DNA from 3 places in the Scopulibacillus cellulosilyticus genome. Region 1 is predicted to be linked to each of the others. Evidence: riboswitches for the same ligand, from Rfam matches in the RefSeq annotation. Region 1 holds a riboswitch; each other region holds the start of a gene.
What was found. Region 1 has a riboswitch for lysine ahead of lysA (diaminopimelate decarboxylase). Riboswitches for the same ligand answer to the same signal wherever they lie in the genome.
Positions count from the first base shown of each region.

Region 2: another riboswitch for lysine. It lies ahead of ACFQRG_RS02825 (amino acid permease); the one in region 1 lies ahead of lysA (diaminopimelate decarboxylase).
Region 3: another riboswitch for lysine. It lies ahead of ACFQRG_RS12180 (aspartate kinase); the one in region 1 lies ahead of lysA (diaminopimelate decarboxylase).

Region 1 is NZ_JBHTCO010000001.1:111,469-117,549, reverse strand. Features, by position in the region: gene ribD (bifunctional diaminohydroxyphosphoribosylaminopyrimidine deaminase/5-amino-6-(5-phosphoribosylamino)uracil reductase RibD) at 1-667, opposite strand, end outside; FMN riboswitch at 900-1,049, opposite strand; gene lysA (diaminopimelate decarboxylase) at 1,121-2,443, opposite strand; lysine riboswitch at 2,719-2,901, opposite strand; gene ACFQRG_RS00580 (spore germination protein) at 3,011-4,510, opposite strand; gene spoVAEA (stage V sporulation protein SpoVABEA) at 4,464-5,063, opposite strand; gene spoVAE (stage V sporulation protein AE) at 5,063-5,413, opposite strand; gene spoVAD (stage V sporulation protein AD) at 5,415-6,081, opposite strand, start outside.
Region 2 is NZ_JBHTCO010000003.1:81,488-87,568, reverse strand. Features, by position in the region: gene ACFQRG_RS02830 (hypothetical protein) at 1-825, opposite strand, end outside; lysine riboswitch at 1,414-1,599, shown strand; gene ACFQRG_RS02825 (amino acid permease) at 1,753-3,213, shown strand; T-box leader at 3,298-3,519, shown strand; gene ACFQRG_RS02820 (amino acid permease) at 3,628-5,103, shown strand; gene ACFQRG_RS02815 (NAD(P)-dependent oxidoreductase) at 5,150-6,031, shown strand.
Region 3 is NZ_JBHTCO010000014.1:185,530-191,610, reverse strand. Features, by position in the region: gene sdhA (succinate dehydrogenase flavoprotein subunit) at 1-97, opposite strand, end outside; gene ACFQRG_RS12190 (succinate dehydrogenase cytochrome b558 subunit) at 114-737, opposite strand; gene ACFQRG_RS12185 (YslB family protein) at 965-1,450, shown strand; gene ACFQRG_RS12180 (aspartate kinase) at 1,503-2,735, opposite strand; lysine riboswitch at 2,922-3,101, opposite strand; gene uvrC (excinuclease ABC subunit UvrC) at 3,162-4,934, opposite strand; gene trxA (thioredoxin) at 5,101-5,415, opposite strand; gene ACFQRG_RS12165 (electron transfer flavoprotein subunit alpha/FixB family protein) at 5,536-6,081, opposite strand, start outside.

The DNA.
Region 1 (6,081 bases):
GATCCAATATGATCCGGATAGGGTGACGGCCTTGATGATCGTCAAGGCGCGTTGTCAGTGACGGGTTATCAGCTAACACAGTACCAATGCCAACTAAAATCGCATCGTGTGTATGCCTTAAGTAATGTCCGTCCTTTCTCGCTTCTGGGCCGGTAATCCACTTACTTTCACCGCTTGCAGTTGCCATTTTCCCATCTAAGCTGACAGCCATTTTTATTGTTACATAAGGTTTTTTGGTTTTAATATAATGAAAAAAGCTTTGATAATATTGACGAGCCTCATCCTCCATGACTCCAACCGTAACCTCAATTCCGGCATCTTCTAATTTTTTTATACCTGTTCCGGCAACTTGAGGATTGGGATCAACTGTTGCAATAACAACCCGCGAGATATCCTTTTCAATAATTAAATCAGCGCACGGCGGCGTTTTCCCAAAATGGCTGCAAGGTTCCAGCGTCACATATATCGTTCCGCCTTTCGCCTTTTGACCCGCCATATTTAAAGCATGTACTTCCGCATGTGCTTCTCCAGCTTTTAAATGAGCACCTAAACCGACGATTCGACCATGATTAACAACAATAGCTGCTACGGCAGGATTCGGGCTTGTTTGTCCTGAGGTTCCTTTAACCATATTTAAAGCCAATGACATGTACTCAATATCAGACACACTCTTCACTCCCTTCATAAGAAAACAATGAACACCAAAAACCCCGAGAACAATTGTCCTCGGGGTTCAAACGATTCCATAGGAAATAAGCCATAAAAATAAGCATAGATAACCTATTTTTATAGTATCCGTTATGATTCGCAGTTTTACTTATACTATCTCTTATCTTATATATCTATGATTAGTCCTTAAACAATATACATAGATATAAATCCTGATAGTATCAGAAAACATCGGCCTTCTCCCATCCAGACTTTTACTGTCGGTTCTGGTTTTTCACCAGATCCACCGCTTGAGTTTCACTCGCACGGGTCACGGACTTAGAAGCAGAATTTGCTTCATCACCGTCGGTAGGGAATTTCACCCAACCCCGAAGGCATACTTATATTCAATTAGTACATGTTCAACATCACTGTTTGTAAATCTATTATACACAAAAAAGCTGTCTTTTGTCTAATTATTAACTAAAACTGATTGAATCAGCGGTAATTCATGTTTAATTAAATCCTCGTATGTTTCTCTTTGAATAACCAGTTGTGCTGATCCATTTTCGACAAATACGACCGCAGGTTTCGGAATACGGTTATAATGGTTTGCCATCGCATATCCGTAAGCTCCTGTACAAAAAACAGCAAGAATATCGTTAGGCTCTGTTACTTTCGGCAGTTTAGCATCCCAGATTAAAATATCTCCGCTTTCGCAGCACTTACCCGCAACCGTTACTGTATCATCAGCGGGTGCCAGTGCCTTATTAGCTACCATGCATTCATATTTAGCCTGATAAAGGGCCGGTCTCAGATTATCCGTCATTCCGCCATCTACAGAAATATACTTTCTTGTTTGGGGAATATCTTTGAAAGCACCTATCGTATAAAGGGTTGTTCCCGCTTCACCAACTAAAATTCTGCCCGGTTCCACCCAGATTTCCGGATAAGCCATACTAAGCCTGTTACATTCTTCAATAACCGTATCGACAATTGTATCAACAAATTTTTCAATCATTAGCGGTTCGTCTTCTTCAGAATATTTAATACCAAAGCCGCCGCCCACATTTAAAACATTCAACTGAAAACCATATTGTTTTCTCCATTTATCAAACTTCTGAAACATTTTGTTAATTGCTTGCGCAAAACTTTTATCATTAAAAATTTGCGAGCCAATATGGCAATGAAGCCCCTTTAATACAATATTCGGCGAATCACTGGTCATCTGTATCGCCTCTTCTAAGCTGCCGTTATTAAGGTTAAATCCAAATTTAGAATCCTCTTGACCAGTCATAATGTAAGTGTGGGTATGTGCTTCGACACCGGGCGTCGTCCTTAAAAGAACATCAATCGTTTGATGACGTTCCGCGCAAAGTTGATCCAATAAAGTTAATTCATAAAAATTATCAACAATAATTGTTCCTATTTTTTCATCTAAAGCCAGTTTAAGTTCATCCGGTGTCTTATTATTTCCATGAAAGTGAATCCGTTCAGGCGGAAATCCCGCCTTAACAGCAGTATACAATTCACCTCCGGATACAACATCCAATGATAAATCTAATTCATTTATAAGTTGTATCATGGCAATTGAGGAAAAAGCTTTGCTGGCATATGCCACTTGCCACGGTACTTCACGCCGCGAAAAAGCTTTTTTAAATTCTGCCACCTTTTCCTTAATTAATGCAATATCGTAAACATATAGCGGTGAACCATATTCCCTAACTAACTTTACAGTGTCTACACCGCCAATTGTAAGATGACCATTCTCATTAACTTCTTGTGTGCCTCGCATAAAAAATATTCCCCTTTCCTAGGCGGGCACTACTCCAACATGATGAAAATAAAGGAAACTTGGCTGGTGACAAGCCTCCCGGCGAAGTCAACCGCTTAGTACTCCAGAGCACAAGTCTCACTAGCTCACTCTGATCGCAGACTCGCTTTGCTGCTCTTATACTATCTTCCTTATCTTGGCACCTGCGTTGAGCCGCTTCATGCTGCCTAGATATAATTGATAGAGCAAAGAAAGCTTATGCAACGAAGTACATAAGCTTGTGCCGGTACCTCATTAGTCGGAATAGTACTCCACTACTTATATTATAGCAGTGACAGTTTAATGCTTCTTCAGCATTAACCCAGCAAATCATTTTTTGGGCAAAATGATTTGCTTCGGCAAATTGACCTTTCCGACATCTTCATAGCTGCCCGTTGCTCGATACCGTACTGATTCGTTTTGCGCCCCATACTCCTCAAATGATGAGGTTATATAAAAATTTATTTTGAATTATATCACACCTTATTTGAACATACAATCACTTTTTTGAACAGCTATATGGGAAAAACCCGCCAATCGGCGGGTTCATCAGTCTGTTTTACTTGGTTGTCTTGAATCATCAATGGACCTTACAATGCTCGGTCTTGAATAAGCAGTCGGCATTGCGGTTCTTACCATTATATTAAATAAGGCTTTTGGATTAAAAGGTATAAACGGCCAGAGATATGGTGTGTTAATATTTTTGATTTGGGCTAGGAAAATAATTATTAAAGTCGTTCCAACGGCAAATCCAGGAACGTCAAAAATAGCCGTAACTATAATCAGGAACACTCTAACCATTTTATTTGCCAAACTCAGCTCATAACTCGGAGTGGCGAACCCGCCAACAGCTGAAATTGACGTGTAAAGGATAACTTCAGGTAAAAATATTCCAACCTGAATGGCTACCTGACCGATTAAAATAGCCGCGATCAAGCCGAGCGCCGTTGAAAGTGCTGTCGGCGTGTGTATAGCAGCCATTCGCAATGCTTCAATTCCAAATTCAGCAAGTAAAATTTGCAAGAAGATTGGTATATGGTAAGTATGTTTATTTGGACCAATAAAGCTTAGCCAATGAGGGAGCAGTGACCCCTCCTGAACAAGCAAATACCAAAAAGGAACAAGAAAAACAGAGGCAAGCATCGCTATAAACCTGACCCATCTAAGAAAAGCGCCTGATGATGGCGTTTGTAAGTATTCTTCAGCATGTTGAACATGGTGAAATAATGTCGTTGGCAAAATGACAACACTTGGTGACGTATCAACAATCATGACGATATGCCCTTCTAATATGTGTTCAGCAGCTACATCAGGCCGTCCTGTATACCTTACTAATGGATAAGGGTTAAAGCCTTGCTTGACGATAAATTCCTCAATCGTTTTATCACCCATTGGAATACCATCAATTTCTATCTGTTTAAGTTCTTTTTTTATTGTCTTTAGAAGCCCGGGATTTGCAACGTCCTTTATATAACTTAGACAAACATCTGTTTTAGAACGTTTTCCAACTCTTATAAGCTCATTCCGGTAATTTTCGTCACGAACCCGTCTGCGAATCAGTCCTGCATTCAAAATAATATTTTCAACAAAACCATCCTTCGAGCCGCGAATAACCTTTTCAACATCCGGCTCTTCCGGCGTCCGGCCTGGATAATTCCGAACATCAACAGCAAACCCGATCGTCTCGCCGTCAATGAGAACAATGATTAAACCGCATAGCATATAAAGCAAAACTTCATCCAATGTTTTAATTTCCATCACTTGTTCATGAGCTAAGTGGTTTTTAATGACATCTTTCGTCTTCACATTTGGCCGATGGGTGTTAACCATTCTCATGAGTTCCCTAAATAACAAAATGACCATTTCTGAATTGCATAGTGAGTTGCAATAATACACTTGAATCTCTTCATTAAGGACTTTCATCTTGCGTACGCCGACGTCAAAGTTAGTAGCACCGATATCAAGCTGGTTTGTTAAGTATTGTTCATTATCTTTAATTCTTTTAGAGATCGGTTTTTTTTCTTTCTGATTGGTTGCGATGATAACCACTCCTTTCTAAAATGATTTCAACTGCTTTCGTTGTTATAGGAGATCCGTTTTCAACTTTATCAAGCCCCCTCATTTTGCCTATATCGCCTACGCCAACAATAACCGGGATATTTAGATGATCCAGAACATAAACTGTATCGCCGGAAATTCTGCCGATTTCTAAATCAGCAAGCCCTTCTTTATCAACCCCGTATTCTGTTAATTCGCCAAACTGATCAATGCTGACATCAACTCTTGTCCATTCACGAAAACTGCTATGGGAAGCTACCGCAATAGCGCCGAGCACATTGATTGAGGGGTGTGTTGCTACATACTCCAAGGCGGCCTCACCCGGACCTTTGCCTTTAAATCCGCAATCATCAAACATGACAAGCACTGGATCATAAGGTGTTTGTTGAATAAATTTAACAAGCTCCTCACCGCTTAGTTGTGTCGGGTTTCCTTCAGATTGCGATATACAGCGGCAGCCAAGTACTTTTGCGGTATGCTCTACCGCCTCGCGTGCGTATTTATCGCCATCGGTTATTAAAATGACATGCCGCTTCATTGGAATCACCCTCTCGGTTTAAAAATTAAGGCAACAATAAATCCAAATAAAATAGCGGAAGTTATACCTGCAGAGGTTAGTTTAAAGATACCCATTGCAATGCCAATATATCCATGCTCTTTTCCTTCAGCCATTGCCCCATGTAATAATGAATGACCAAAGCTTGTAATCGGAACCGTTGCTCCTGCTCCGGCAAATTCAATCAGCTGATCGTATAAACCGAATGCATCCAGCAATGCCCCAATTACAACAAATGTTACAACGATATGAGCGGGCGTCAGCTTACAGACATCCAATAATAATTGTCCGACGACACAAATTAAACCGCCGATAACAAAAGCTATAAGATATGCCATTTTACTGACCTCCTGCTGCTTCAAGAACAACCCCGTGGGCAATACATGGAATTGTCTCTTTTTGTTGTGAGACTATTGGGTTAAATAACGCACCAGCCGCTACAACAAGAACACGTTTTAATAATCCTGAAGTGATTTGATTGGCAATATAACCGTATGTCACCACAGCAGAACACGCAGCCCCGCTGCCGCCGGCAAAAACCGGCTGATCAGGTCTATAAATCATTAATCCGCAATCTTGGTGAACACTGTCAACGTTATATCCTTTTTCGTATAACAATTGCTTAACAATCGGGCTGCCAACACTGGAAAGATCACCTGTAACGATAAGATCATAATCATCAGGCTGTCTTCCAGTATCTTTCAGATGAGCAGCAATTGTATCAGCAGCTGCAGGCGCCATTGCCGAACCCAAATCATTGGCATCTTTGATACCCCAGTCAATTACTTTGCCTATTGTTGCTTCTTTAATTAAAATCGGCGAAGCCTCTTTACTTACTAAAGCTGCTCCGGCCCCTGTCACTGTGAAAGTTGCTGTTTTCGGCCTTGATCCGCCGTATTCGGTAGGGTAACGGAACTGTCTTTCAGCCGTTGCGTTATGACTGCTTACTGCGCCTATAACAAAATTTGCAAAACCGGAATCAACGAATTGAGCTGCGATAGCCAGT
Region 2 (6,081 bases), on a different contig from region 1:
ATGTTTCCATTTGAAGTTATGGTTTAGTAAAATTACTTCCTTCGAAGAGAACATATTGAAAACATCATTATGTTCTAAATAATATGAACCAAAAGCCACCCCAATTATGAAGAAAACCCAACAGATCATAAATAAAAAGATTATTATATGAAATAACCAATTCCTGGTGCTATCAATTGCAAATTTTAAATATAAACAAGAATAAATTGTTGTAAGGATTACAGTAATTAATAAAGAAAATAAATTACCCCCGTTATTTTCAATATTAACTTCAAGAATAGTAATACAAAATAAAGCCAGAAGGCATAGTTTTATATAGTTTGAAAATATGACAGTAAAAATCTTATGAATTTTGTTTGGGAATTTGTTTGACTTTACAGTTGAAACTTTTAAAAATGGAGCACTTATGTATTCTCCAAAACCATAAGCTAGAATAATAATCATTATAATAATTAATATTCTTAAAGCTAAGGGCATTCTATTTAAATAAAGCCCAAAAGTGGCAAAGAAAACTACTGTTCCAAAGGATAATCCATAAATGACTAATCGCCATTTTGTTTTAGATAAGGTACTAAGTACAAAAATACTATTAAAAATTTTATTACGATATTTATTGCTTAATTTAATTGCATTAAGTACCTCTCTACCCCTTTTAATTGAACTTTTAAAGTCATCAATCCAATTAAAAAAACTCCTCTTAAAATTAAATTTATTTAAGGCAATTTGTTTTTTTATATACAGTAAGAGACTTACAAAAATTGAAAAAAGACTATATAATATTGCCATTGTAGCCAAAAACAAAAATTCTATTTCAACAAAATTCACAAAAGGTCCCCCTTTTAAAAGATTAAATCCTTGACTTTTTTAAACTTTATTATATTTTAATGTTAGAATATCTTACAAGAAAGAAAAGGTTTGTCTTTCTTCTTTAATTTGAAATCCCTATTGACTACTTAACTGAGCATATTAAATAAGTAAAAAAATACTGATAGAATGGTTTTTAATTTTTTTAAATTAAAAAGGTTTATCATTTTCATATTTGGGGAAAATAAAAGGATTTTCGAAGACTATTTTGAATTAGGTATAATAAAACCAAGGTTTTGTAATTTCTATCTTAACAACGCTTGTCATCATAACAAACTTACAAGCTTGTTTTCTTGGAAACATAAACCTTTTTACTAAATCTCTTTTATTAACATATCGCCATATGTTATTATATATAAAAAGTCTTATATTAATAATCTGGATATATCACTGGTTAAATTAGACAGAGGTCAATAAGCAGCAGCTGAAAACCGCCTATCGAACTATTTTATTGCCAGCGTACCATATACCATTGCCAATTTAAATATTGTCATATACAATGAAATTTTAATTGAATAGACACAAAATCCTCATCATATAAGTTAAGTTAGGTGAGGTAGAGGTCGCGGTTTTTATCAGTAATGCAGAGGAGACTAAGAGAAGTTTAAGAGTTTGCATGAAAGGAAAAATCGCCGAAGTTCATTCAGGTTTCTCTTACTGGACGGGCTGGGGCTGTTTCCGAATAGGGGCAGAACTGTCACGTGAGTAATCCTTGCGTGTTGAGCTATCGATGGAAGGTATGATGAGGGCTTCTTAATGCCGTCGAGAGCTTCTTTCGACGGTATTTTTTTACCCTTCTCCTTCCCATTCTAAAAGTGTGAGTTCAAAAGGGAGGACATGTTTCCCGGACTTTTTGAACATCCTCTAAAAGGAAAAGGAGATTTGATAATGATAATGGATGACAATCAGCCTGAAAATAATTCAAATGAGTTAAAGAGAGGCCTTAAGTCGCGCCACTTAACGATGATTTCGTTAGGCGGAGCGCTCGGTACCGGTATTTTCCTAGCCAGCGGCGGGTCGATTCATTCGGCCGGACCAGGCGGGGCGCTTGCAGCTTATCTAATTATTGGTATAATGGTATTCTTTCTAATGACCAGTCTGGGGGAACTTGCGGCTTACATGCCGACGAGCGGTTCATTCAGCACTTATGCTACCAGGTATGTCGATCCGGCTTTCGGATTTGCTTTAGGCTGGAATTATTGGTTTAACTGGGCAATTACGATTGCAGCTGAACTTTCTGCAGCGACACTTGTCATGAAATTTTGGTTTCCTCACAGCTCATCATTGTTTTGGAGTGCTTTGTTTTTAGTTATTATTTTTCTTCTTAATTTTTTATCCGTAAAATCTTATGGTGAGTCTGAGTATTGGTTTGCCTTTATTAAAGTTGCCACGGTTATCATCTTTCTTATTGTCGGTATTTTAATGATACTGGGTATCTTTCACAGCAATACAGTAGGGTTTAAAAACTTTACAATTGGAGATGCGCCTTTTCATGGCGGGATCCTTGCGACTTTCGGCATTTTCTTAGCGGCTGGATTCTCTTTCCAAGGAACCGAGCTTTTGGGTGTCAGCGCCGGTGAAAGTGATGACCCTGAAAAAACCGTTCCCCGCGCGATGAAAAGTGTTTTTTGGCGCATTCTATTGTTTTACGTATTAGCGATCTTAGTGATTAGTTTAATTATTCCTTACACAAATAAAAGCTTAGCAAGCGAAAGTGTTATGGTCAGTCCGTTCACGCTTGTCTTTAAAAAGGCGGGACTCGCTTTTGCGGCATCTGTGATGAACGCAGTTATTTTAACGGCTGTTTTATCTTCCGGTAACTCTGGATTATATGCATCAACACGTATGCTTTATGCACTGGCCAAAGAGGGAAAAGCACCCCGCTTTTTAACAAAAGTTAATAAACGCGGTGTGCCGATTTGGGCGCTTATTATTACGGCCTTAATTGGTGCGTTTGCTTTTCTTGCATCGATTTTCGGAGACGGTATTGTTTATACATGGCTCTTAAATATTTCCGGGTTATCGGGATTTATCGCTTGGCTTGGCATTGCAGTCTGCCATTATCGTTTCCGTAGAGCTTATGTTGCCCAGGGGCGGGATCTCAATGATTTGCCGTATCGTGCAAAATGGTTTCCGTTTGGTCCGATATTTGCATTTATCGTCTGTATGATTGTTGTTATCGGGCAGAATTATAGTGCCTTTCTCGGCGGACATATCGATTGGAACGGGTTATTTGTGTCCTATATTGGCATTCCGATCTTCTTAATAGTTTGGCTCGGATATAAGTTTATTAAAAAGACAAAAGTGATTCCCCTTAAGCAATGCGACTTTGATAGGAAGATAGACTAAGTAATGGCGATATTTTACATCTGATAATCAGTTGACAAAAAAGTAATTTGTTTTATACTTTTAAATATCTTAAACAACTTAGAATATCATTCGATGACAAAGAGAGTAGTTATTTTTGATGCAATAGCGAGCCGGGGAATGGTGGAAGCCTGGCGCTAGAAAATAATGAACCGCACTTTCGAGAAGCTGTTTGAACGACATCATGATGTTTACTAGAATTTGCCGGGGCATCCCGTTATCAGATATAAGAGGTTCTTCAATTGAAGAACTATTAGAGTGGTACCGCGGAAAAAGTCCGTCTCTTGATTAAGAGGCGGGCTTTTTTATTTAGTTATTATAGGTTATTATAATAATTGAAAAATTACAAAATATTTTCAAACACATCATAAATGCTTTTGAAAAGGGGTGAAAGGTATGACGAAACAATCTAAGCAATCAATAAACGCACAATCCGCTCATTCGGCTGACCTGAAGAGAGGGTTGAAAGCCCGACATCTGACAATGATTTCTTTAGGCGGCTCAATTGGTACAGGACTGTTTCTCGGAAGCGGCACAGCTATTCACACCGCAGGTCCCGGAGGCGCGTTATTAGCATATATTATTATCGGTATTATGGTTTATTTCATTATGACAAGCTTAGGAGAATTGGCAGCATTTATGCCGACGAGCGGCTCATTCAGCACGTATGCGACGAGGTTTATCGATCCGGCGCTCGGATTTGCGCTTGGCTGGAATTATTGGTACAGCTGGGCAATAACTTTAGCTACCGAATTGTCTGCTGCTGCACTCGTTATGAAGTTTTGGTTTCCGCACAGCCCGTCTCTATTATGGAGTGCATTATTTTTAGTCATCATGTTTGCTATCAATTACCTTTCCGTAAGAGGATATGGTGAAGGTGAATACTGGTTTGCTTTTATTAAAGTAGCGACCGTTATTATATTTATTATTGTTGGTTTATTAATGATTTTTGGTATTATGAATGGACATGCCGCAGGCTTTAAGAATTTTACTGTCGGTGATGCGCCGTTCCACGGGGGAGCTTCAGCTGTATTTGCGATCTTCTTGGCGGCAGGATTTTCCTTCCAAGGTACAGAAATAGTAGGTGTTGCGGCAGGAGAGAGTGAAAATCCAAGAAAAAATATCCCGCGCGCGATTCGCAGCGTCTTCTGGCGGATTCTGCTCTTTTATATTTTTGCGATTTTCGTTATAGGCATGATCATTCCATATACGACTCATAGCTTAATGAGCCAAAATATTATGGTCAGTCCATTTACTTTAGTATTTAAGAAAGCAGGGCTTGCCTTTGCCGCTTCAGTCATGAACGCTGTTATTTTAACCGCGGTACTGTCAGCCGGCAACTCCAGTCTTTACGCTTCGACCCGTATGCTGTACGCGATGGCGAAAGACGGTCAGGCACCGAAGATATTCGCAAAGTTAAATAAACGCGGCGTACCTGTTTGGTCGTTAATAGCTACAGCTATTGTCGGGGCGCTTGCTTTCTTGGCTTCTATATTTGGAGACGGCGCGATTTATAATTGGCTGTTAAATGCCGCAGGGGTTACAGGATTTATTTTCTGGATTGGTATTGCGGTCAGCCATTATCGTTTCCGTAAGGCTTATGTCGCTCAAGGATATAATGTTAAAGATCTGCCATACAGAGCAAAATGGTATCCTTTTGGACCGATATTTGGATTCCTTGTCTGTTTAATCGTTATACTTGCACAAGACTACCAAGCCTTCCTTGGAAGCCATATAGATTGGATGAGCCTCGTTGTCGCTTATCTTGGTATTCCGCTCTTTCTCGTGTTATGGTTTGGTTATAAAATAGTTAAGAAAACAAAAGTGATTCCGTTAAAAGAGTGTAAGATTGATCCAGATGAGTATGTTTAATGGCAAGATGAAGAAAAGAAGTTCCTTATATATCTAATGATAGAAAATGGAGGGGATCTTTTTGAATCATCATACAAAGATAGGTTTTATCGGAACAGGTGTGATGGGAAGAGGTATGGCAAACCAGCTATTATCGGCAGGTTTTCATGTGAATGTCTATAACCGCACGAAAGAAAAGGCAAAGTCCTTAGTAGACAAGGGCGCGGAGTGGTTTGATACCGTACAGGCTGTTACAGAAGCATCTGATATTATGATCACAATGGTCGGCTATCCTAAAGATGTTGAAGAAGTTTACTTTGATAATGGCGTCTTAGCGCATGCAAAACCGGGAAGCTTTGTCATTGATATGACAACCTCTTCACCGAAACTTGCTGAGAAAATATATCAGGAAGCGAAGAAAAAAGGGATTCATGCCTTGGATGCACCTGTTTCCGGCGGTGACATCGGCGCAGAGCAAGGAACATTATCTATTATGGTTGGCGGTGATAAAGCAGATTTTGATGAGATGCTGCCAATGTTTAAAGTGATTGGCGAGAATATTGTTTATCAAGGTCAAGCAGGAGCAGGCCAGCATACAAAAATGTGTAACCAGATAACAGTAGCTTCTAATATGATAGGTGTTTGCGAAGCATTGGTTTATGCTAAAAAGGCAGGGCTGGATGAAGATCAAGTGTTAAAAAGCATCACCAGAGGCGCGGCTGGCAGCTGGTCATTGTCAAACCTTGGTCCAAGAATGTTGAAAGGTGACTTTGCTCCGGGATTTTATGTCAAACACCTTATTAAAGATATGACCATCGCTTTAGAATCAGCGGAGGAAATGGGCCTTATGACGCCTGGACTTGAACTTGCAAAATCCCTTTATGAAAAACTTGCGGATACAGGTGAAGAAGACAGCGGTACGCAAGCATTATATAAATTATACCAATAGCAAATTAAAGCGTCTGACCTTCGTCAGGCGTTTTTTTTGTAACACTATGT
Region 3 (6,081 bases), on a different contig from region 1:
AAAAGAGATCTACAGCAACGCCGGCTTCGGCAGCTTTAATTGTTGCCATTAGTCCTGCCAGCCCACCGCCAACAACGATAATTTTTCCTTTACTCATAGTGGCTCACTCCCTACTAAAATGCTAATCCAGGATTAGTAAATGCAAATACCGCACGTATGCCGACATAAGCTAATAATATAAACACGACAACAGTAGCATATGTAGTAATACGTTGTGCTCTTGGACTTACGATAAGTCCCCAGTGCACACAGAAAGACCATAAACCATTAGAAAAATGGAATACAGCAGCTAATATACCGATAATATAGAAGACTAACATGCCTTTATTAGCCAAAATATTAGCCATCATATCATAGTTAAGTGTTGTTCCTAAAGCCATTGCAATTCTCGTTTCCCAAATGTGCCATGCAAGAAAAATAACTAAGAAAATTCCGGACCAGCGTTGCAGAAAGAACATCCAGTTACGGAAAAATCCATAGCGATTAACGTTGGTTTTTGCTTGAAAAGCAATATAAACACCATAGATCGCATGGAATATAATTGGCAGATAGATGAAAACGATTTCCAAGAAAAGTAAATACGGCAAGCTTTCCATAAATCCGGCTGCCTTGTTAAATGATTCCGGCCCTCTTGTTGCAAAGTAATTGACCGTCAAGTGTACAACTAGGAACAATCCAATTGGAACGAGTCCTAAAAATGAGTGTAGCCTGCGGCTAACAAAATCCCGTTGTGCCATTAATTTTCCCCCTTTTCCTATGATTTGGACAGTTTGTCGAATTTGGTTGTTTTTTGCCATATGGCGGGAATCTGCAACCTCAAACAAAAAGTTTGGTAAATGTAACAAGTTCATTGTACTCCCATCACTATAACCAGTCAAGGCAATAAAGAATGTCGTTTTCGAACATTTGTCATAGAGCTTTTTTTGATTACTCGTTATAATAAAATGGATGGAGGAGATACAACATGACAAAAATTACATATCCTAAACCCGAATATTACGGTGATGCGACAATTTCTGCATTCGGTTACGAATTATTAAGAAATGCTCTGTTGCCTGAATTGCTTGGTGAAGAACTTTCGCCAATTCTTTATTGGTCCGGCAGAAAACTGGCCCGCCAATACCCTCTCGATACCATAGAAGACATCGTTGCTTTCTTTACATATGCGGCTTGGGGCACACTGACTGTCGCCGATCAGCAAAAAGATAAAATAACTTTTCACCTGTCATCAGATCTGATTGAAGCCCGGATGAAAGATGACCCGAATACCTCATTTTCCCTGGAGGCCGGTTTTCTTGCAGAACAGCTCCAAAGGCAATTAAATTGTGTGGCAGAAGCCTTTGCTGAACCAAGAAACGCAAAGGTAAAACATGTAACCTTTCATGTTAAGTGGGACTTTAAGGATATGATTAGACCTATAAACAGCTCACAAAAAAATGATAAAGTATAAAACGGGACTGTCGAACTATTCGACAGCCTCATTTTTTTATATTCCCCTATTATCAATTTACTATAACTTCTTTTTCTTCCAGTTCAAAAGCCTGATGCAAAATATTTAACGACAGCGACAGGTCTTTTTCATCTACAATGGTAGAAACCTTAATTTCTGAAGTACTAACCATTTTCACTCTTATTCCATCGTCATTTAATGTGGTAAACATTTTCGCAGCTACTCCAGGATTTGATGTCATTCCAGATCCAATAATCGATACTTTAGCTAAATTAGATTCAATATCAATTTCACTAAAGCGAAGAATCCTTTTGGCTTGGTTAAGTACGTCTAAAGCATCCGCAAGTGAACTATCATCAATTGTAAAAGAAAGGTTTGTCACTTCATCTTTAAAAACATTTTGAATAATAATATCAACATTAATTTGTGCATTGGCTAAAATATTAAAAACCTTTGACAGCGTGTCTTTGTCATTTGGCAGATCTAAAAGTGTCAACTTAGTAACATGTTTTTCAAAAGCTAATCCTCTTACAGCCCGTTGGTTTTCCATTGATACACACTCCTTAACCATAGTCCCTTCCTCATTTGAAAATGAAGATCTTACAACCAGCTTAATTTTATCGTTCTTTGCATATTCAACGGCTCTTGGATGCAAGACTCCTGCACCTAAATAGGCCATTTCTAACATTTCATCATAACTAATTTCATCAAGCTTTCTTGCAGTTTCTACATATCTCGGATCAACCGTAAAAACACCGGTAACATCGGTATAAATTTCACAAAGATCAGCAGCAAATGCTGATGCAAGCGCAACTGCTGATGTATCTGAGCCTCCCCTGCCTAATGTTGTGACCTGTCCTGATTGGGTCACTCCTTGAAACCCTGCCACAACTACAATTTTTTGCTGCTCAAGATATTCGGAAATTTTGCTTTCTTCAATTTGTAATATTCTTGCATTTCCATGAGTATCATCCGTGTAAAACCCGGCTTGCCACCCTGTCAATGCAACTGCATCATATCCATCTTCCTTTAATAGCATGGCTAATAAAGAGGATGTAACTTGCTCCCCTGTTGAAAGGAGTAGGTCAAGTTCACATTTGCTCGGGCGGTTAGAAATTTCTCCTGCCAAATTAACTAAGTGGTCGGTTGTTTTTCCCATTGCCGAAACAACAACAATGACCTGTTCTCCCGAGTCGGCCTTTTGCTCAATACGATGTGCAGCACGCCTTATTTTTTCTACATTTGCAACTGATGTTCCGCCAAATTTCATAACAGTTAGCGTCATTAAGATTTCTCCCCTCTCTCTTTTTATAAGTTCCCAGCTGATGGAATAGGAAAGAAAACCCGGCTATCGTTAACCCGCCAAGCGGCGGTGATCGCACAGACCTTATACTATCGATTATTCTGAATATAGATAGCAATAAAAAAACAGCAGTGAGCGCTACCCACTGCTGCTGATATTCCTACAACATGCTGAGATAGTACTCCACACTCTTAAAAAGTGTGACAGCCCTGCATTTATTCAATCCAGGTCCAGCAAAAAAATGATTGAGCACTTCTCTGCTTCGGCGAGCCACCCTTTCAACTATCATCATCAAATCTCAATATTCTTAGATAGTCTACTCTTGAGACCCGCGCCTCTATCACTAAAAGCTTCTTATGAAATTAGTTTGTATTATAGCAAAGAATCTTTTTGTAAACAACTGATTTTTTAATTTTTATCTAAATAGTCTTTAACCTTTTTGGCGGTATTCGATGGGAGTCCTGAATTTATAAGATCTTCAACAGTTGCCTCACGAATTTTTTTTATTGATCCAAAATGTTTTAGCAGGGCTTGCTTTCTCTTAGGTCCAATGCCCTGGATATCATCCAAAATAGACTTTGTCATACTTTTGTCCCGAATTTGCCGATGAAAAGTGATAGCAAACCGGTGGACTTCATCTTGAATACGTTGGAGCAAATAAAATTCTTGACTATTCCGATCCAAAGGGATAATTTCTTGCGTCTCACCCATAACAAGCTGAGAGGTTCTGTGTTTTTCGTCTTTTACTAATCCGCAAACAGGGATAGTAAGGCCCAATTCATTTTCCAGAACATCAATCGCCGCTGACATTTGCCCTTTGCCCCCGTCAATCAAAATGAGATCAGGTAATGGCGATTTTTCTTTTAGGACCCTTGAATAACGTCTTCTTACAACTTCACGCATTGTGGCGACATCATCAGGACCTTTAACGGTTTTGATATTATATTTACGATATTCTTTTTTATTAGGTTTGCCGTCTTCAAAAACAACCATTGCTGATACAGGATGGACACCTTGTATATTCGAATTATCAAAGGTTTCTATACGTCTTGGCGTTTCAATATTCAGGTGCTTGCCCAAATTCTCTACCGCTCTTATCGTCCGTGATTCATCCCGTTCAATTAAGGCGAATTTTTCTTTCAAGGCAATCTTTGCATTTTTTTCCGCCATTTCAACAAGTTCTTTTTTCTTCCCTCTTTTTGGTTGATGAACCGGAACTTCAAGCATCTGATTGACTAATTGATCATTAATGGATTGAGGAATGAGTATCTCTTTAGGCTTTAAATGGTTTTGATGCAAGTAAAATTGGCCAATATATGTTAAAAGATCCTCTTCAGGTTCTTGATAAAAAGGAAAAATTGAAACGTCGCGTTCAATGAGTTTACCTTGTCTGATAAAAAAGACTTGGACACACATCCAGCCTTTATCAATCGCATAACCAAAAACATCCCTGTCATGTAAATCACCAAAAAGCACATTTTGTTTTTCCATGATCGTTTCAATATGACGTATTTGATCGCGAAGCTCTTTAGCATGCTCAAAATTAAGTTCTTCAGCCGCCTTTGCCATCTTTTTTTCTAAATCCTGTTTGACATCTTGATGACCGCCATTTAAAAAGCGGATGATATTATCTGTCATTTCTTTATATGTTTCTTCAGATATATCATTGACACACGGGGCTAAACATTGACCGATATGATAATATAGACAAACTCTATCCGGCAGTGTCCGGCATTTTCTAAGCGGATAAAGACGATCCAGCAGCCGTTTTGTTTCCGAAGCAGCTGTCGCATTAGGGTAAGGCCCAAAATATTTCCCGCTGTTCTTTTTTACTTTCCGCGTAATAATCAAGCGCGGGTGCTTCTCAGATGTTAACTTGATATAGGGATAGCTCTTATCATCCTTTAACATGACATTATATTTAGGTTCATGTTTTTTTATTAAATTCATTTCTAGTATAAGGGACTCAATCTCTGATGACACAACAATATATTCAAAATCGCATATATCACTGACTAACCTCTGAGTTTTTGCATCATGAGATCCTGTAAAATAAGAGCGGACCCGATTTTTTAAATTTTTGGCTTTCCCTACATAAATAATTTGTCCGTACTGGTTTTTCATTAAATAACATCCAGGCTGAGCCGGAAGTAAATCAAGCTTTTCTTTTAAGGTAGACATTGGCGTTCATTCCTTTGTTATATAGTCACCTTAGAATTTTTTATACACATACTTATATATATTAGGATGCGTCACGCCAGTTTTCAACATTTCCCGAGAAATAAATTAAAAACATGAAGCCCCGAAGGACTTCATGTTTTTCTTTTATACTGCCAATCGGCAAGTTTTACTGATGCTTTTCGATAACATTGATTAAAGCTTCTTTAGGTTGAAAACCAACAACTTTATCAACGATTTCCCCGTCTTTAAATACGATAAGAGTCGGAATGCTCATGACTCCGTATTCACTTGCCGTATTTTGATTATCATCAACGTTAAGCTTAACAATTTGTACCTTGTCGCTCATTTCTGAATCAACTTCTTCAAGCACTGGTGCAATCATTTTACAAGGTCCGCACCATGGTGCCCAAAAGTCGACTAATACTAAGCCGCTGGAAATTGCTTCAGAAAAGTTTTGGTCAGTAACATTTTGTATTGCCATATCCTAAAATTTCCTCCTTTATCAATAACATACCTTTCTTATGAAGAAGTATATCATCTCTTATTTAGTTATGCCATTGATAGGTCTTCAATATTATGAGGAAATTAAAAACTAAAATAATTAGGCTTCCTGGAGAATCTCTTTAAAATGTTTGGTCAGTAATGGAACAACCTCAAAAAGATCACCGACAATACCATAATCCGCAACATTGAAGATATTGGCTTCAGGGTCTTTATTAATGGCGACAATAACTTTCGAGTTTGACATACCGGCCAAATGCTGAATGGCACCTGAAATACCGCAGGCAATATAAAGGTCAGGTGTGACGACTTTACCGGTTTGCCCGATTTGCAATGAATAGTCGCAATAACCGGCATCACAGGCACCTCGGGAAGCGCCGACCGCTCCGCCAAGCACTTCTGCTAATTCCTTCAGCGGTTCAAAGCCTTCTTCGCTTTTCACTCCCCTGCCGCCGGATATAATAATTTTAGCCTCTGATAAGTCCACGCCTGAAGTTGTCTTTTTCACAATATCTTTAACAATCGTGCGCAGATCCTTAATGGCGACATCAAAGGCATTTACAACAGCTTCTTTAGATTCGTCTTTTTCTAAGGCATCAATATTATTTGGACGAATCGTTACAAAAACGATGCCGTCTTTAATCTG